DNA from 4 places in the Bradyrhizobium sp. ERR14 genome. Region 3 is predicted to be linked to each of the others. Evidence: predicted binding sites of a transcription regulator. Region 3 holds the regulator's gene; each other region holds the start of a gene.
What was found. The regulator LexA, encoded in region 3, represses DNA repair genes until DNA is damaged. The targets are predictions, from matches to a motif close to TGTTCNNNNTGTGTTCNG.
Positions count from the first base shown of each region.

Region 1 (4,821 bases), on a different contig from region 3:
CGAGCGCGGCGAGTGCGTCCTTGCGCGACAGGAATTCGGAGAACGCGCCGATCGCCGCGCTCAACACACGTGCAAATGCGGTCTCGGTTTGTGTCGCAGCTTCCGCCTGTGCGGATTGCGCCGGCTCGGTCGCCACCAGCGCGGTGATCGTGCCGATCAGCACCATCGCGGCCATCACCACGTAGCCCCACATCCACGCCGAGGTGCGGGCTATGCCGGTGCCTTCGAAGCCCGAGACGATGAACAGCGCGCCCGCGGTCGAGACCAGCATTCCGATGCGGTAGGCCGCAACGTAAGCCGCCATGCCGGCGGCCTGCTCGCTCTCCGGCAGGCTCTCGACGCGGAAGGCGTCGACCACGATGTCCTGCGTCGACGACGTCGTCGCCACCAGCAGCGCGCCCAGCGCGACGTAGAACGGCGAGCTGGCCGGGTCGGTCATCGCCAGCAGCAGGATCGCGACGATCAGCAGTAGTTGCGAAAACACCAGCCAGCCGCGCCGCCGCCCGAACGCCCGGGTGAACAGCGGCACGTGCAGCGCATCCACCAGCGGGGCCCACAAGAATTTCAGCGTGTAGGGCGTGCCGACCAGCGCGAACAGCCCGATCGTCTTCAGATCGACCCCGGCCTCGCGCATCCACACCAGCAGCGTCGAGCCCGACAACGCCAGCGGCAGGCCGGAAGAGAAGCCGAGAAACAGCACGATCAGCACCCGCGGCTGCAGGTAAACGGCAAGGCTATCGCGCCAGGAGGCGGCGGGAGCGGAGGTCGCGGCGGGGGAGGTCGCGTCGGGAGCGGTCATGGGACGGTGTTAGCAGATTCTGGCCGTGATGCCTCGTCTCCCTCTCCCCGTTCTTACGGGGAGAGGGCGGGGTGAGGGGCCTCTCTCCGCGGATGAAGTCGCGGAGGGACCCGTACCCCCTCACCCGGATCGCACCGGACGATGCTTTGCATCGCCGAGGCGATCCGACCTCGCCCTGCAAGCGGGGAGAGGTGAAGATGTCACTCCCCCGCCTGGAGCTTCCGCGGGAACAGCTCACTTGCGCCCGTCGCCACCAGCCGCGGCCCTTCCGCATCGCTCTTGCTGAAATCGAGCTCCTCAATCCTTCCGGCACGCTTCTCGATCTTGTCGGCGGAGATCAGGATCTGGCGGACGTCCTCGTTCGCATCGGAAAAGTGTTTCTGCAATTTGACCACGCGATCCCTGAGGCGTCCCAGATCGTCGCCGAGCTTGATCACTTCAGTCTGAATCTGGTCGGCGGCATCGCGCATGCGCGCGTCCTTCATGATCTGCTGCATCACCTGGATCGCGAGCATCAAGAGCGAGGGCGACACCAGCACCACGCGGGCGCGATAGGCCTTCTGGATCACGTCGTCGAAACCGTCGTGGATCTCGGCGTAGACCGATTCCGACGGCACGAACATCAGCGCCATCTCCTGGGTCTCGCCGGTGACGAGATATTTTTCCGCGATGTCGCTGACATGCTTCATCACGTCGCCGCGCAGCCGCTGCGTGGCGACGCGCCGCTCCTCGTCGGTGCGGGCGTCGTGCAGCGCCGTCATCGCCTCCAGCGGAAATTTCGCGTCGATGCAGAGCGGGCGCTGGTCGGGCAGGAACACGACGCAGTCCGGCCGCTTTCCCGTCGAGAGCGTGAACTGGAACTCGTAGGCGCCCTTCGGCAGACCGTCCTGGACGATCGCCTCCATCCGCGCCTGGCCGAAGGCGCCGCGCGACTGCTTGTTGGCGAGCACGTCGCGCAGGGTCGTGACCTGGGTGGTGAGATCGGTGAGGTTCTTGTGGGCGCTGTCGATGATGCCGAGCCGCTCGTGCAGTGCGCGCAGGCTCTCCATGGTGTTGCGGGTCGAATGTTCCATCGACTGGCCGACGCGATGGGTCACCGAATCCAGCCGCTCGTTGACCGCGCGCGCCATCTCGGCCTGGCGTCCCGCCAGCGCCTGGGTCATGGCGTCGACCCGCCCTGAGGATTCGCTCTGGGCGCGCAGCACCTCGCTGAGGCGCTCCTCGAGCTCGTCGGCCCGGATCGCGTGCGCCATCGCGAGTTCCGCGCCGCGTCGGCCCGAGCGGGCGATCACGACGGCGATGACCACCAGGAGGATGAGGACGAGCGCGCCGAAGCCGATCAGCGCATCGATCGTGCGCACCGGCCAGTCGCCCAACATGAAAATGATCTCGTTCATGCCGCCCTTCTAGCCGATTCGCTGGCTCCAGCGAACGAAGAGGGAACGTTGACGGTTAATGGTCCCCTAATTTTCATGGTTAATGAAAAGCGAAGTTTTATGGTTAGCGGAGAGTTAACGGGGTTCCCGGCCGCATTGACCGCACCCGGCGCGGGGCTTAAATCGCGGCCATGGCCCTCAGAGAAATCATCATCCTGCCCGACAGGCAGCTGCGTCTGGTCTCCAAGCCGATCGAGAAGGTCACCTCGGAGATCCGCAAGCTTGCCGACGACATGTTCGAGACCATGTACGACGCGCCCGGCATTGGCCTCGCCGCGATCCAGATCGCGCAGCCGCTGCGGCTGATCACCATGGACCTCGCCAAGCGCGACGAGAACGGCGAGACCACGCCGCTTCCGCGCGTCTTCATCAATCCCGAGATCATCGCCTCGTCCGAGGAGCTGTCGGTCTACGAGGAAGGCTGCCTCTCGATCCCCGAATATTACGAGGAGGTCGAGCGCCCTGCGAAGGTGCGCGTCCGCTTCACCGATCTCGACGGCAAGGTGCACGAGGAGGACGCCGAAGGCCTCTATGCCACCTGCATCCAGCACGAGATCGACCACCTCAACGGTGTCCTGTTCGTCGACTATCTGTCGAAGCTCAAGCGCGACCGCGTCATGAAGAAGTTCGAGAAAGCCGCCAAGCGCGCGGAGTGAGTTTTGGTGCTGCCCGCATTCCCCTGTGCTCCCTCCCCACAAGGGGGGAGGGCGGGGGAGAGGGGTAGCCCAGGCGGAAGTCTATCCGTCATCTGAATCGAGTGCGTGCCGCGAACGCTTGTCCCGAAAGAGCGCGTCGTGTGGCACCCCTCTCCCTAGCCCTCCCCCCTTGTGGGGAGGGAACGCATCGAGTCCTTGTCATGCCCCTCCGCCTGATCTTCATGGGCACGCCCGATTTCTCCGTGCCGACGCTGCTCGAGCTGGTCGCGCACGGCCATAAGATCGTCGCCGTCTACACCCGCGCGCCGAAGCCCGGCGGGCGGCGCGGCCTGCAATTGCAGCCGACCCCGGTCGAAGAAGCTGCGCGAAAGCTCGGCATTCCCGTGCTGACGCCGAAGACGCTGAAGACCCAGGAAGCGCTCGACGAGTTCAGCGCGTTCGACGCCGATGCCGCCGTGGTCGTCGCCTACGGCATGATCCTGCCGCAGGCGATCCTCGATGCGCCAAAACTCGGCTGCTACAATCTGCACGCCTCGCTGCTGCCGCGCTGGCGCGGCGCAGCGCCGATCAACCGTGCGATCATGGCTGATGATGCCGAGAGCGGCGCGATGGTGATGAGGATGGATGTCGGCCTCGACACCGGCGATGTCGCCATGGCCGAGCGGCTCGCGATCACCGACAATATGACTGCACTCGATTTGCACGATCGTCTCTCCCGCCTCGGCGCCGATCTCATGGTGCGCGCGATGGCCGCACTCGCCCGCGATGGGCTCCAGCTCAAGAAGCAGAGCGAGGACGGCGTCACCTACGCCGCCAAGATCGACAAGGCCGAGGCGCGGATCGACTGGACGGGGCCGGCGCGCGCGGTGCTGCGCCACATCCACGGCCTGTCGCCGTTTCCCGGCGCATGGGCCGAGCTTGCCGGCGTCAGCGAGAATGCGCGCGTCAAGATCCTGCGGTGTGAATTGGCAAAGGGGTCGGGCGCGCCGGGCGAAGTGCTCGATGACAAGCTCACCATCGCCTGCGGCGAGGGCGCCATCCGCATCATCGAGCTCCAGCGCGAGGGCAAGGGCCGGATGCAGGCCGCGGACTTCCTGCGCGGCGTGCCGTTGAAGGCGGGAGCGAGGTTCAACTAATCAGCGATGCCCCGCTACAAGCTCACCATCGAATATGACGGCGCGCCGTTTTTCGGCTGGCAGATCCAGGACACGCTGCCCTCGGTGCAGGGCGCGCTGGAGGCGGCCGTGAAGGCGATGACCGGCGCGGATTTGCGGGTGCACGGCGCCGGCCGCACCGATGCCGGCGTGCACGCGCGTGGCCAGGTCGCGCATGTCGACATCGACAAGCAGTTTCCGCCGGGCCGGTTTCGCGACGGGCTCAACGCGCATCTGCGCCCGCATCCGATCGCGGTGCTGGAGGCGGAGATCGTGCCTGACACCTTCGAAGCGCGCTTCTCGGCGGTGAAGCGCCACTACCGCTACCGCATCGTCAACACCCGCGCCAATCTCGCGCTCGACATCGGCCACGCCTGGCGCGTGCCGCGCCGGCTCGATGCCGACGCGATGCATGCGGCGGCACAGCGCCTGCTCGGCAAGCACGATTTCACCACGTTCCGCGACACCGAGTGCCAGGCCAAATCGCCGGAGAAGACGCTCGACCAGCTCGACGTGCTGCGTGACGGCCGCGACATCACCATTGTCACCTCGGCGCGCTCGTTCCTGCACAGCCAGGTGCGCTCGATGGTGGGCTCGCTGGTCTGGGTCGGCGAGGGCCGCTGGACCGCCGACGATCTCTCCGCAGCGCTGGAGGCGCGCAACCGCGCCGCCTGCGGCATCGTCGCCCCGCCGGATGGGCTGTATCTGATGAAGGTGGATTATTAGAGGTGTGAGAGCGCAGAGACTGCGCGCTCTCTCCACACCCTCGCTGTCAT
Region 1 is NZ_JACIHD010000009.1:120,993-125,813, forward strand. It holds gene GGD62_RS24505 (AmpG family muropeptide MFS transporter) at 1-799, opposite strand, end outside; gene GGD62_RS24510 (DNA recombination protein RmuC) at 1,000-2,196, opposite strand; gene def (peptide deformylase) at 2,367-2,891, shown strand; gene fmt (methionyl-tRNA formyltransferase) at 3,092-4,027, shown strand; gene truA (tRNA pseudouridine(38-40) synthase TruA) at 4,034-4,771, shown strand.
Region 1: a site for LexA is predicted at 2,227-2,244, ahead of GGD62_RS24510 (DNA recombination protein RmuC). Genes of this name have one in related genera too.

Region 2 (4,821 bases), on a different contig from region 3:
CACATGATGAAGCACGAGGCTGCGCGCGGCTTTGCGCCAGCCGTCGAAATCGGTTTCGTTGTCGAGGGTGATGTACTGCATCAGAAGCCAAATCCCAATTGTGTTGCTTTCGGCTTGAAGCGCTCGATCAGCCCGGCGGCATCGAGACGATGCGGCGAGGGGCGGTGATCGCTGAGGACGATGAATGGCAGGGCCTTGTGCTTGGGCACGTGCAGCCGCGCGAGATCGGAGAGACGGATCGTGGTGGTGCGCCGCGTCGTAATGATGCGCTCGACCGTTTTGGTGCCGAAGCCCGGCACGCGCAGCAGCTCCTCGCGGCTGGCGCGGTTGACGTCGAGCGGGAAGCGGTCGCGATGGCGCAGCGCCCAGGCGAGTTTTGGATCGATGTCGAGCGGCAGCATCGCGCTGTCGTCGACGATCTCGCCGACATCGAAACCGTAGAACCGCATCAGCCAGTCGGCCTGGTAGAGCCGGTGCTCGCGCAGCAGCGGCGGCTGCACCAGAGGCAAGGCGCGGCTGGCGTCGGGGATCGGGCTGAAGGCGGAGTAGTAGACGCGCCGCAGGCGGTAGGCGCCGTAGAGATTGGCGCTGGTGTGGAGAATGGTGTGGTCGGAGGCAGCATCAGCGCCGACGATCATCTGCGTGCTTTGGCCCGCCGGCGCGAAGCGCTGCGGCTTCGCCCTGGTCTTCGCACTGCGGCCTTCCTCGGCCTCGTCGAGCTTCAGCCGCAGCCGGCCCATGGTGCGGCGGATCGCGCGCACGTCCTTCTCCGGCGCGAATTGCTGCAGGCTCGTCTCCTCGGGCATCTCGATGTTGATGGAGAGACGGTCGGCATATTTGCCGGCTTCCGCGATCAGCGCATCGTCGGCCTCGGGAATGGTCTTGAGATGGATATAGCCGCGGAAGTGGTGCTCCTCGCGCAGCTTTCGCGCGACGCTCACCACCTGCTCCATGGTGTAGTCGGGGCTGCGGATGATGCCGGAGGAGAGAAACAGGCCCTCGATGTAGTTGCGACGGTAGAAGTCGAGCGTGAGCTTGACCAATTCGTCGACGGTGAAGCGGGCGCGCGGCACGTTCGAGGAGGCGCGGTTGACGCAATAGAGGCAATCGTAATTGCAGGCGTTGGTCAGCAGCACCTTGAGCAGCGAGATGCAGCGTCCATCCGGCGCGTAGGAATGGCAGATGCCCATGCCGGGCGCGGTCGAGCCCATGCCCTTGCCGTCGCTGGAATCCCGCTTCTCGGTGCCGCTGGAGGCGCAGGACGCGTCGTATTTGGCGGCGTCAGCCAGGATTTCCAGCTTGCGTTGTACGTCCATCTTGGAATCCCTTTGATTCAGCTCATGAATCCGCTTGCGCGCCAATTCGATTGACTCTCTACGCGCCGTTAGCTTTATATTAGAACATATCATGAACAAATGAGCCAGCCGCTGGTTCTCTTTTTGAGAGCCATCGGCAATCACCTCTGAAGGAGCGGCGAGCATGAGCGGCGCACGTCAAAGCGCGCTTGCGACCTTGCGCGGCCAGATCGAGCGTATCGAGACGGCAACGGTCGTGCATCCGCACGATCGCGTCGCACTCGGTCATAGCGAAGCCGACAACGCGCTGAAGGGCGGGCTCGCGCGCGCGGCGATCCACGAGGTGTTTTGTGAGGGACGGCAGGGGACGGCCGCGACCGGCTTCGTCATGGGGCTTGCCGGGCGCGTCTCGGCGCAGCGGCCGTTGCTGTGGGTACGGCAGGATTTCTTGGAGATAGAGGCAGGCGCGCTGTCGATGAGCGGGCTCGCCGAGCTCGGCCTCGATCCGCGCCGCGTGGTGATGGTGCGCGCCGCCGATGTCGAGAGCGCGCTGCGTACCTCGGCCGATGCGCTCGCTTGCGATGCGCTCGGCGCCGTCGTGCTCGAGCTCTGGGGCGAGACCAGGCAGTTCGATCTCGTGGCGAGCCGCAAGCTGACGCTGGCCGCGCAAGGCTCCGGCGTCACCGGCCTGATGCTGCGGATGGCGGCGCAGCCGCTGCCTTCGACCGCGGAGACACGGTGGATGCTGCGCGCGGCGCATTCGCCGCCGGGATCGGTGTGGGACGCATGGGGCGCGCCGCGTTTCGATGCCGAACTCTTGCGTAATCGTCATGGCCCCTGCGGCCGGTGGATCATGGAATGGAATTGTGATGAGTGCCAGTTCAGTGAACCGTCGACGTATTCTCAGCCTGTGGCTGCCGCGCCTGCCCATCGACCGGATCCAGCGGTTCTTCAACAGCGCCGGGCTGGGTAAAACCAATAATGAGCCGAGCATCGTCGTCATCAAGGACAACAATGCGCTGGTGATCCATGCGCTGGACGAGGCTGCCGAGCGCCTCGGCCTGTACATCGGTCAGCCGCTGGCCAATGCGCGGGCGATGTGCCCGGACCTGAAAGTGTTCGATGCCGATGTCGCGGCCGATGCGAAGACGCTTAGCGACATCGCCGACTGGTGCGACCGCTTCACGCCGCTGGTCGCGCTCGACCCGCCGCATGGGCTGTTCCTCGACATCACCGGCTGTGCGCATCTGTTCGGCGGCGAGGCTGCGCTGCTGCAAGCGCTGGTTCGTGCGCTCGGCCGACAAGGCTTTGCCGTCAGCGCGGCAATCGCCGGCACCTCGGTCTGCGCGCGCACGCTGACGCGGCAGGCCACGGGCACCATCGTTGCCGATGGCGAAGAGGCGAGGGCGATCAGCCGGTTTCCGGTGTCCGCGCTCGGTGCGGACGAGGCCATCACCACCGGTCTGCGCCGCGCCGGCCTCAAGACCATCGGCGACGTCGCCGCGCGCTCGCCGAGCGAGATCACGGCGCGGTTCGGGGCGCGGTTCTCAACCTTGCTCGCACATGCGCTAGGGCAGGGCGATGCGCCAATCAACCCGCGTAAGCCGTTGCCCGATTACATCGTTGAGAAGCGTTTCGCCGAGCCGATCGCGACCGACACCATGATCGCAATGACGCTGTCGCGGCTCGCCGATACGCTGATCGCGTCGATGGAGAAGCAGGGCAAGGGCGCGCGCCGGCTGGAAGCCGCGTTCTTCCGCACCGACGGCGTGGTGCGCGCGATCATGGTCGAGACCGGACGTCCGGTGACGCGAAGCGCGGTGATCGACCGGCTGTTCCGCGAGCGTCTCGATGCGCTGGCCGATCCGCTGGATCCCGGCTTCGGCTTCGACATGGTGCGGCTGTCGGCGAGCCGCACCGAGATCGTGGTGCAGGAGCAGCGCGATCTCGACGCCCATGTCCACGACAATGACGAGCTTGCCGCGCTGATCGACCGCATCGCCGCGCGCATCGGCGGAAAGCGCGTCGTCGTGCACCTGCCTGAGGATACCCATATCCCCGAATGCGCTGTGATGGCCGCGCCGGCGCAGCATCATCTCGCCGCCGCCATGCAGGCCGAATGGCCGGCACGGACCGAAAGCGAGCCGCCGCTGCGTCCCTTAAGGCTGTTCGACAAGCCGGAGCCGATCAAGGTGCCGTTCGCGGCCGTGCCGGATGGTCCGCCGCATCAGTTCACCTGGCGCCGCGCGCTGCATGCCGTGGTGCGGGTGGAAGGACCCGAGCGTATCGCGATGGAATGGTGGCGGCAGGACGGCAAGCAGCTGACGCGGGATTACTTTCGCATCGAGGACGCCGAGGGCCTGCGCTTCTGGATTTTTCGCGATGGACTTTACGAGGGGGAGGTGTTCGACGGCGACGGCGAGCCTGCTTCTCCCGGCTGGTATGTGCACGGTCTTTTCGCATGAATAGCCCCGCCTATGCCGAGATCGGCATCACCACGAACTTCTCCTTTCTGCGCGGCGGCTCGGATCCGCGAGCCTATGTGCATCAGGCGAGCAAGCTCGGCATTCCCGCGATCGGAATCGCCGACCACAACACGCTCGCCGGCGTGGTGCGGGCCTGGAATGAGCTCGACAATGACAAGGTGTTGCACAAGCCGAAACTGCTGATCGGTGCGCGCATCGTCTTCATCGACGGCACGCCCGACATTTTTGTCTACCCGCGCGACCGCGCCGCCTATGGCCGGCTGTGCCAGCTCCTGACCAAAGGCAAGCGCGGCGACGACACCACGCGGATCGAGAAGGGCGAGTGCCGTCTCACCTTCGCCGATCTCCTGGAATTCTCGGAAGGCCAGCTCCTGGTCCTGACGTTGCCGCATCGCTTCGAGCCGGCGCAGGCGCTGGATGTGCTTGCAAAACTAAAGGCGAGCCGCGCCGAAGGCGTGTGGCTGGCCGCGAGCCTGATCTATCGCGGCGACGACCGGCGCCGCCTGGCACGGCTCGATGACCTCGCCGCCGAAGCAAAAGTGCCGCTGCTCGCGACCAACGAGGTGCTTTATCACGATCCCGGCCGCCGTCCGCTTCAGGACGTGCTGACCTGTATCCGGGAAAAGACCACGATCGAGGCAGTCGGACGGAAGCTGGAAGCCAATGCCGAGCGGTTTCTGAAGACGCCCAGGGAGATGGCGCGGCTGTTCCGCGATATCCCCGAGGCGATCGCGGAGACCATGCGTTTTGCGGGGAAGATCGACTTCTCGCTCGACCAGCTCAAATACCAGTATCCGGACGAGCCGGTGCCGCCGGGCAAGACCGCGCAAGGGCATCTGGAGGATTTGACCTGGGCGGGCGTCGATAAATATTTTGGAGGTAAGATCGACGACAAGCTGCGCGCGACGTTGAACAAAGAGCTCGCGCTGATCGCCGAGCTGAAATACGCACATTATTTCCTCACCGTGCACGACATCGTGCACTACGCGCGCAGCCAGAACATTCTGTGCCAGGGTCGGGGATCGGCGGCGAATTCGGCG
Region 2 is NZ_JACIHD010000006.1:157,540-162,360, reverse strand. It holds gene GGD62_RS19040 (UdgX family uracil-DNA binding protein) at 1-81, opposite strand, end outside; gene GGD62_RS19035 (putative DNA modification/repair radical SAM protein) at 81-1,316, opposite strand; gene GGD62_RS19030 (ImuA family protein) at 1,480-2,268, shown strand; gene GGD62_RS19025 (DNA polymerase Y family protein) at 2,165-3,760, shown strand; gene GGD62_RS19020 (error-prone DNA polymerase) at 3,757-4,821, shown strand, end outside.
Region 2: a site for LexA is predicted at 1,397-1,414, ahead of GGD62_RS19030 (ImuA family protein). Genes of this name have one in related genera too.

Region 3 (4,821 bases):
AAGGCGATCGCGGCGGGCGCGGACATGGTCGGGATCGGCCGGCTGCAATGCTGGGCGCTAGCGGCGGCTGGCGAGGCCGGCGTCGCGCGGATGCTGGAGCTGCTGGAGGACGAAGTGCTGCGCTGCCTCGGCCTTTTGGGCGCCACGTCATTTGCCGAGGTCGACAAATCCTGCCTGCATCCGGCGACCGCCACCAACGCGCCGAGCGTCTTCAGCGCATTCCCGCTATTCGACCACGATCCCTATCGATACTGAGTGAAAGGATGCAAGTGAACTCGCTTTCTCCCGGCAGCGCGGATGCGCTTCTGTTCGATCTCGGGCGCGTGGTGCTCGACATCGACTTCTCCAAGGCGATCGCCTGCTGGGCGGGACATGCCGGCTGCCAGCCCGAGGCCATCGTCGCGCGCTATGTGCGTGATGAGGCTTACCGGCTGCACGAGGTCGGCAAGATCAGCGACGAGGACTATTTCGCCTCGCTGCGTGCTTCGCTCGGCATCGGCATTTCGGACGCCCAGTTCCTGGAAGGCTGGAACGCGATCTTCGCCGGCGAGATGCCTGACATCGCCGAGCTGCTGCCGCGCGCGGCGAAGCAGATGCCGCTCTACGCCTTCTCCAACACCAACCGGCCGCATGTCGACTATTTCTCGAAGGAATACGGCGAACTGCTCGGCCATTTCCGCGCGCTATATCTGTCGTCCAGCATCGGCCTGCGCAAACCGGATGCGGAAGCCTTCGACCATGTCGTCGCCGCCATCGGCGTGCCCGCAGGACGTATCGTTTTCTTCGACGATCTCGCCGAGAATGTTGAAGGCGCGCGGTCGCGCGGACTGACAGCGGTGCATGTGACGTCGCCGCGCGACGTCGGGAACGCCTTGACGGCATTGGGCATCTGACGATCTCCGCGCAGCGGGAGACGCCAACGTCGCACAAGTCTTCCGGAACCAATTTTTGCCCAAAATGAGGAACCAGAGCGCTTTGTGTATTTTTGTACGGAGTTCCGGGAACGGAATGGCCCCTTACGGACTCTTGAGTCCGTTGGGACTTCTACACCGGACTTATGCACGTGCTGGGCAAAACCTATCTCACCAAGCAAGCCTCTCTCCTGCTCGAATTCGCAAGAACCACCTCGGATTCGGACCTTTCCGCCAAGCTGATCAGCAAGGCCGCCGACCTGAAATCCCAGGCCGATCCGCTGCCCGACAAGGATCAAGGGCCGAAGGCTCCCGACGTCGCGCTGGACGCCGGGCCGGACCGGCCGAGCGGGAGTTGAGCGATGCTGGCCGTGGCGCTCGTCATTCTCGTCCTCGCCATGGCCACCCTCCTGCCGATCGGTCTCGTTCTCTGGATCATGCCACGCCAAGCCTGAGCCTGCCTTCCATTCTGGGCCGGATGCGGCAGGATAAATCCTGCCCGCTCCGCCATTTTGCCTCTGCCCCCGCGCTCGGCTAGAAGACTGTCGGAACATTTCATCCGAACGTGCCGAGCAGGAGTTTCGCCGTGGCCTTGATGCCGGTTTCCGACGCCCTTGCTACGGTGCTGGCGGGTGCAGAGCCGCTGCCTGCAGAGATGGTTTCACTCGACGAAGCCTACCATCGCGTGCTCGCGCAGGACGTCGCTGCGCGGCGCACCCAGCCGCCCCAGGCGATGTCGGCGATGGACGGCTATGCCGTGCGCGCGGCCGATGCGGCAACAATGGATTCCAGGCTGACGATGATCGGTGAGGTCGCAGCGGGCCGTCCGTTCACGGGAAAGGTCGGCGCCGGCGAAGCCGTACGGATCTTCACCGGCGGCGTCGTTCCGGACGGCGCGGATGCGGTCGTGATCCAGGAGGACACGATCGCCGAAGGCAAGCACATAACGATCAAGGAAGCCGCGATCGTGGGTCGGCACATCCGCCCCGCCGGCGTCGATTTCCGCGAGGGCGACGTTCTCCTGCGCAAGGGAACCCGTCTGACGGAGCGCGATCTCGCCCTCGCCGCCGGAATGAACCACCCGCAACTCGCCGTTTGCCGCCGTCCGAAGGTCGCGATTCTCGCCACCGGCGACGAACTGGTGATGCCGGGCTCAACGCCCGGGCACGGCCAGATCGTCTATTCCAACGGCTATGCCCTGCACGCGCTCGCCCGCAGCGAAGGCGCCGAGACCATCGACCTCGGTGTCGCCGCCGATACGCTGGAGGCCACCACCGCCGGCATCCGCCGCGCGCGTGAAAGCGGCGCCGACATCCTGGTCACGACCGGAGGCGCATCGGTCGGCGACCACGATCTGGTCCAGCAGGCGCTCAAGGACGAAGGCATCGCGATGGCGTTCTGGAAGATCGCGATGCGGCCCGGCAAGCCGATGATGCACGGGCGGTTAGGGGCGATGGGCGTCATCGGCCTGCCCGGCAATCCCGTGTCGTCCTACGTCTGCGCCTTCCTGTTCATGGTGCCGCTGATTCGCGCGCTATCAGGCCGTTCCGTGATTCATCATCATCGCGAGCGCGTCGTGCTGGGCCGCGATCTCGGCGCCAACGACCAGCGCGAGGATTATCTGCGCGCGCGCCTGGAAAAGCGCGACGATGGCGCGCTCGTCGCCCTTCCCGTCAGCCATCAGGACTCCTCTCTGCTTGCGAATCTTGCTGCAGCACAGGTACTTCTCGTGCGCGCACCGTTTGCGCTGAAGGCCGAGGCCGGCAGCCCCTGCGAGGTGCTGCGGCTCCCCGTCTGAACTGCGCCGCCACACGCATTCCGTGAGTTTCGTTCTGTTCACGGTAAATTAAGCAGTTGCGGAACACATATCGAACATATAGTGTCCGTTCATGATTTGTTTCGAGATGTAGCCGCTTATCGCTGAACTCATCGTCTCGGAATCGAACGACATCAACCGGGGGACTTTGTTCGAGATGTTAACGCGCAAACAATACGAGCTTCTGCGGTTCATCAGCGAGCGCTTGAAGGAAAGCGGCGTGCCGCCGTCCTTCGACGAGATGAAGGATGCGCTCGACCTGCGCTCGAAGTCAGGCATCCATCGCCTGATCACCGCGCTCGAGGAGCGCGGCTTCATCCGCCGCCTGCCCAACCGCGCCCGGGCCATTGAAGTGATCAAGCTGCCGGAGCTCCAGGCTGCCGCCGGCAACCGACGCGGCTTCACGCCAAGCGTCATCGAGGGCAATCTCGGCAAGCTACGCGCGAGCTCCAGCCCGTCCGCGGACGAGGGCGAGCGACCCGTTGCGGTGCCCGTGATGGGCCGCATCGCGGCCGGTACTCCGATCGAGGCTTTGCAGACCCGCAGCCACACGATCAGCGTGCCGCCCGACATGCTCGGCTCCGGCGAGCATTACGCGCTCGAAGTGCGCGGTGATTCCATGGTCGAGGCCGGCATCCTCGACGGCGACATGGCGCTGATCCAGCGCAACGAGAGCGCCGATACCGGCGACATCGTGGTGGCACTGATCGACGACGAGGAAGCCACGCTCAAGCGCTTCCGCCGCCGCGGCGCCTCGATCGCGCTGGAGCCCGCCAATGCCGCTTATGAGGTGCGCATCCTGCCGCCGAACCGCGTGAAGATTCAGGGCAAGCTGATCGGGCTTTACCGCAAGTACTGATACCGGAAGTACTCGATACTGAAGTCTTTAGCGCCTCGCGCGCGCCTTCGATCGGCCTCGCCGATCAGAGATTGGAGCGGATAACGGTCCGCTCCGGCTGGATAGTCTTTCTGGTATCGCACAGATTGTCCGGCCCCTCCTCCTTTCGCGACATCCTCGGCAGGCCGCGCGACGCAACATCGCTTCGCGGCCTTTCGAGTTCGAGGGGGGACGGCCCAAATGCGCAGCTCGTTTGAGTGCAGCCGCAGCAACGCTGATCGCATCACCAGCATCGCGTTGCCGCGCAATCGCATCACTCCGCCGGTCGTTGACACGCGCGGTTGTCGAGACGCGGCTGCCAAATGCACGGAAGCCGACTTTGTTCCTAACAAATTCGGAAAAGATGGAAAAGATAATGTGATCGGGGCTCGCGGATCCCAGCCGCAGATTTGCCTACAACCGAGCAGACCGTCACGTGCTTCCACTCTGGTAGGGGCCTGCGCCTCCGAAAGAGGTGCGGGTCGCTATCTCTGCATTGAGGAGCACCCGATGTGTGACTACAGCCTGCATGCCGTCGCGACGCGCCCCGCAGAAGTCGGCGAGACGATCGTTACGACAACATTCCGCGGCACCTCGACGCGCGGCTTCGCCTCCGAAGCCGATCTCTCCGTCGCGGTCTGCCTGCTGCCGGGGACGGAGCTCGCCTTCGCCGACGACGTCCGTTACGACAACCGCTGGATCTGGACGCGCACCGTCAACTCCCGCGTCGGCAAGTTCGGCAAGATCGATCCGCACATTCCCGATCGCCATCATGACGCGATCGAATTCCCGGACGGCAAATCCGTGCTGGTGACGCAACTGGTCGAAGGCCAGCGCGCAACCGTGCTGCAACTGCCGGTGACCCAGCCGATCGGCGAGCGCGAGCACAAGCCGCAGATCATCGCCGACAGTCGCCCGACGGTCACACGACTGCCGATCGGCTGACGCCCTCCGCCCGATAAGCCGAGGGCCAGGATTGAAATGCCGTCGCCGGCCGAGGCCGGCGAGCCCGGTGGGTTTTTGTTTCATGAAATTCGATCGGCGAGCGCCGCCGCCTCGCCTCGTCGCCGCACGAAGTTTGAGCCGTGCTGCCTGAATTTTGAACGTCCGCTCCGCAGCCAAATGACCGATGCTGTCGTGGTTTGAGGCGGCGGACACGCTCGATGAAAACCTTCATTCGCGTCGTTGAACTCTGGGTGCCTGACCGGACGCGCATG
Region 3 is NZ_JACIHD010000001.1:1,039,009-1,043,829, forward strand. It holds gene GGD62_RS05135 (alpha-hydroxy acid oxidase) at 1-255, shown strand, start outside; gene GGD62_RS05140 (HAD family phosphatase) at 264-893, shown strand; gene GGD62_RS05145 (hypothetical protein) at 1,064-1,270, shown strand; gene glp (gephyrin-like molybdotransferase Glp) at 1,498-2,709, shown strand; gene lexA (transcriptional repressor LexA) at 2,885-3,586, shown strand; gene GGD62_RS05160 (hypothetical protein) at 4,115-4,549, shown strand; gene GGD62_RS05165 (GAF domain-containing protein) at 4,768-4,821, shown strand, end outside.

Region 4 (4,821 bases), on a different contig from region 3:
AGCTTCAGATGGCAGGGCAGCCGTTCGGTCTTGCGGCGGTCGTCATGCTCGCTCTGGCGGAGCAGCACGGCGCAGCGCGATTTCAGCTTCTGTGCGAAGGTGGTGACGGCTTTGCCGGCACTGGCGACGTTCTCGCCATGGCTCTCGGCCGCCTTGGTCGCGGCATCGATCTCGGCTGCGCTCTCGCCGACCGAGACGATGAACTCCGAGGCGCTCGCGGCGTTGCCGGAGACTTCGCTGGTCGTGGCGTTCTGTTCGGCGACCGCGCCATTGACGGTTTCGAAGACCGGGCGGATCGCCTCGATCGCCTGCGAAATACGGTGCACGGCATCGGCGGAGCCGGCGGCGTCGCGCTGCAGCGCGTCGATCTTCTTCGTAATCTCTTCCGTCGCCCCTTGCGTCTGCACCGCGAGGGCCTTGACCTCGGTTGCGACGACCGCAAAGCCTTTTCCCGCAGCGCCCGCGCGTGCGGCCTCGATCGTCGAGTTGAGCGCGAGCAGCGTCGTCTGCCGCGCGATCTGTGCGATCAGATTGACGACATTGCCGATGGCGGCGGAGGATTCGCGCAGGCGATCGACATTGGCACGGGCTTCCTGCGCCGCGGCGCTGGCCTCGTCGGCGAGCTTGCCGGCCTCGCGAACCTGCGCCCCGATCCCTAGCGCGGACTGGGTGAACTTGTCCGCGGCATGGGCGAAGGTGGAGGCGGTCGATTGCGCGGCATTGGTCCGGCCGGTCAGGGCGTCGGTGCGGTCGCGGATGGCGGCAAGCGTCGATGCGGTCGCTTCGGCGCCGCCCGCCACCGAATTGGCGGCGCGCTCGAGCTGGCGGATCATCGCGCCGAGCTCGAGTTCCAGCAATTCCAGGATTTCCCGCGCCGAATCACCTTCGGCCGGGGCGGGCTCGGACTGGGCCACCGGCGGTGCGGCCTCTGCGGCTGCCACGGGCGCGGCCATATCCGGCAGACGCTTCCGAAATAGTCCGAATGCCATCAGGTCTCTCTTGTCGGGGGACGCTCGGAGGTTATTTTCGCAGGCTGGAATGAAGTCAGGGTTAACGATGCCTCATCTCTGGGCAGGGGCCTGTACGGTGTTACCTTAAAGTATCCGAGACCCTTTCATTCCGGTGGGTTGGCGGCCTATAAGGCCGCGTTTCCCACCCTCATTGGCGTACGATTCCAAGAGATCCCCGAGAGACCACGCATGGCCGGACATTCCCAATTCAAGAACATCATGCACCGCAAGGGGCGGCAGGATGCCCAGAAGTCGAAGCTGTTCGGCAAGCTGGCGCGGGAAATCACCGTCGCGGCCAAGCTGGGCACGCCCGACCCCAACATGAACCCCCGCCTGCGCGCCGCCGTGATCGCCGCGCGGCAGGAGAACATGCCGAAGGACAATATCGAGCGCGCCATCAAGAAGGCACTCGGCAGCGACGGCGAGAACTATGACGAGATCCGCTACGAGGGTTATGGCCCCGGCGGCGTTGCCGTCATCGTCGAGGCGCTGACCGACAACCGCAACCGCGCCGCCTCCGACATCCGCTCCTTTTTCACCAAATCGGGCGGCAATCTCGGCGAAACCGGTTCGGTGTCCTTCATGTTCGATCGCACCGGAATCATCGAATACGACCGCAGCGTCGCTTCCGACGACGCCGTGCTCGATGCCGCGATCGAGGCCGGCGCCGACGATGTCGTCTCCGGCGAAGCCGGTCACGAGATCTACGCCTCGACCGAAGGCTATCGCGACGTCGCCAAGGCGCTGGAAGCCAAGTTCGGCGAGCCGCGCAAGGCCGCGCTGATCTGGAAGCCGCAAAACACGGTCGCGGTCGACGACGAGACCGGCGAGAAGCTGCTCAAGTTGATGGACCTGCTCAACGAGCACGACGACGTCCAGCACGTCTACGCCAATTTCGAGGTGTCGGACGCGCTGGTGGCGAAGATGGGCGGGTGATCACCAGCTCCGCATTCCGCTGTCATCGCCCGGCTTGACCGGGCAACCCAGTATCCCAGAGACAGCAATGGGAATACGGAGAAGCCGCGGCGTACTGGATAGCCCGCCTTCGCGGGGTATGACGCCGGAGTCTGTGGTGGACGGTGCGGCTCACTAACGCCCCCACTTCCCCTGTTACTTCCGTTCTGTTTCTGTTTCCCCCACGGCAGCCAGCCGCTATCACTGGCCCCATGACTGCGCTCCCGATTCGTGGCCCCGTTCGCATCATCGGCATCGACCCTGGCCTCCGCCGCACCGGCTGGGGCGTGATCGAGGCTGAGGGCAATCGCCTGATCTACGTCGCCTGCGGTTCGGTGGAACCGCCGGACGATTTGCCGCTGGCGCGCCGGCTGCTCGCGATCCATGAAGGGCTCGCGGCCGTGCTCTCGAACCATCAGCCGATGGAAGCCGCGGTCGAGCAGACCTTCGTCAATAAGGACGGCGTTGCGACACTGAAGCTCGGCCAGGCCCGCGGCGTCGCCATGCTGGCGCCCGCAATGTTCGGCATCTCGGTCGCCGAATACGCGCCGAACCAGGTCAAGAAAACCGTGGTCGGCGCCGGCCATGCCGACAAGCAACAGATCGCGATGATGCTGAAGATATTGCTGCCCAAGGCCGAGCCGCCGTCCGCCGACGCCGCCGACGCGCTCGCCATCGCCATCACCCACGCCCATCACCGCCAGAGCACCGCGCTGCGGCTGAAGGTGGCGGGGTTATGATCGGCAAGCTCAAGGGCCTGATCGATTCCTACGGCGAGGATTTCGTGATTCTTGACGTCGGCGGCGTCGGCTATCAGGTGCATTGCTCGACGCGCACGTTGCAGCATCTGCCCAAGCCGGGCGAAGCTGCCGTGCTGTCGATCGAGACCTATGTCCGCGAGGACCAGATCAAACTGTTCGGCTTCCGCACCGACCAGGAGCGTGAATGGTTTCGCCTGCTCCAGACCGTGCAGGGCGTCGGCGCCAAGGTCGCGCTCGCCGTGCTCGGCACGCTGGCGCCGGCCGATCTCGCCAATGCTATTGCGCTGCGCGACAAGGCCGCGGTGGCGCGCACGCCCGGCGTTGGTCCCAAGGTCGCCGAACGCATCGTCACCGAGTTGAAGGACAAGGCGCCGGCCTTCGCCAATGTCGATCCGGCAGTGGTGCATCTTGCCGGCGCTGTCGACGACCAGCGGGCGCCGCGGCCCGTCGCAGACGCGATCTCCGCGCTGGTCAATCTCGGCTATGGTCAGCCGCAAGCGGCCGCCGCCATTGCATCCGCATCGCGCAGCGCGGGTGAGAGCGCCGAGACGGCGCAGCTCATTCGCCTCGGCCTGAAGGAATTGGCGAAGTGAGCGCGGCAATGGTCAGTCTCGTAGGGTGGGCAAAGCGCAGCGTGCCCACCACTCTTAGGGCGATCGGAGAGATATCGTGGGCACGGCACGAAGAGTGCCTTTGCCCACCCTACGGGGAGTTCGCCAGGTGAGCGATCCCAAAGCCTCCCGCATGGTCTCGCCCGAGCGCCGCAGCGACGATGTCGGCGACACCGCGCTGCGTCCGCAATCGCTGTCCGATTTCGTCGGCCAGCAGCAGGCGCGCAAGAATCTCTCGATCTTCATCGAGGCGGCGCGCAAGCGCGGCGAGGCGCTGGATCACGTGCTGTTCGTCGGCCCGCCCGGCCTCGGCAAGACCACGCTGGCGCAGATCGTGGCCAAGGAGCTGGGCGTCGGCTTTCGCGCGACGTCAGGGCCGGTGATCGCCAAGGCCGGTGATCTTGCAGCCCTCCTCACCAATCTCGAAGAGCGCGACGTGCTCTTCATCGACGAGATCCATCGTCTGAGCCCGGCGGTGGAAGAGGTGCTCTATCCCGCGATGGAGGACTTTCAGCTCGACCTCATCATCGGCGAGGGCCCGGCGGCGCGCTCGGTGAAGATCGAGCTGTCGAAATTCACCCTCGTCGGCGCCACCACGCGCGCCGGCCTGCTCACCAATCCCTTGCGCGATCGTTTCGGCATTCCGGTGCGGCTCAATTTCTACACGATCGAGGAGCTCGAAAGCATCGTCAGCCGCGGCGCGCGCGTGCTCAATGTCGGCATGAGCGCGGATGGCGCCAACGAAATCGCCCGCCGCGCCCGCGGCACGCCGCGTATCGCCGGCCGCCTGCTCCGCCGCGTGCGCGATTTCGCCTCGGCGGCCGATGCCGACAAGATCGACCGCAAGATCGCCGACCACGCCCTGAGCGCGCTCGAGGTCGATGCCGCGGGCCTCGACGCGATGGACCGTCGCTACCTCACGACCATCGCGATGAACTATGGCGGCGGCCCGGTTGGCGTCGAGACCATGGCCGCCGCGTTGTCCGAGCCGCGCGATGCGATCGAGGACATCATCGAGCCCTATCTGATCCAGTGCGGCTATCTCCAGCGCACCCCGCGCGGCCGTCTGCTCACCTCGCACGCCTTCCGTCATCTCGGCATCGCCGAGCCCTCGCGCGATGCGGCGGCACAATTCGGCCTGTTCGGCACGGACGAGAGCGACGACTGAGCTGCGCCAATGCAGTGCGCTCCTTCTATCATGAATTTCTGGTAATCTCGTGCAGACGGTCTGCACGAACGCACCCCAATTCCGCTCCAATCAGACCGCATCAACAAGGCGCATTACGATCGGGCTTCCATGATCACGCGCCGTCATTTCATCCGTTCCATCGGCGGTCTGTCCGCCCTCGGCATCTCGACCGCCGCCTACGGCGTCGGCGTCGAGCCGGTGCTGCGGCTCCGCGTCACCCGCTATCATCCGAAGCCGCGGCAATGGCCGGCGGATTTTCCGTTGAAGATCGCGGCCATCGCCGACATCCACGCCTG
Region 4 is NZ_JACIHD010000011.1:36,985-41,805, forward strand. It holds gene GGD62_RS26635 (methyl-accepting chemotaxis protein) at 1-989, opposite strand, end outside; gene GGD62_RS26640 (YebC/PmpR family DNA-binding transcriptional regulator) at 1,200-1,946, shown strand; gene ruvC (crossover junction endodeoxyribonuclease RuvC) at 2,177-2,704, shown strand; gene ruvA (Holliday junction branch migration protein RuvA) at 2,701-3,318, shown strand; gene ruvB (Holliday junction branch migration DNA helicase RuvB) at 3,470-4,504, shown strand; gene GGD62_RS26660 (metallophosphoesterase) at 4,634-4,821, shown strand, end outside.
Region 4: a site for LexA is predicted at 2,128-2,145, ahead of ruvC (crossover junction endodeoxyribonuclease RuvC). Genes of this name have one in related genera too.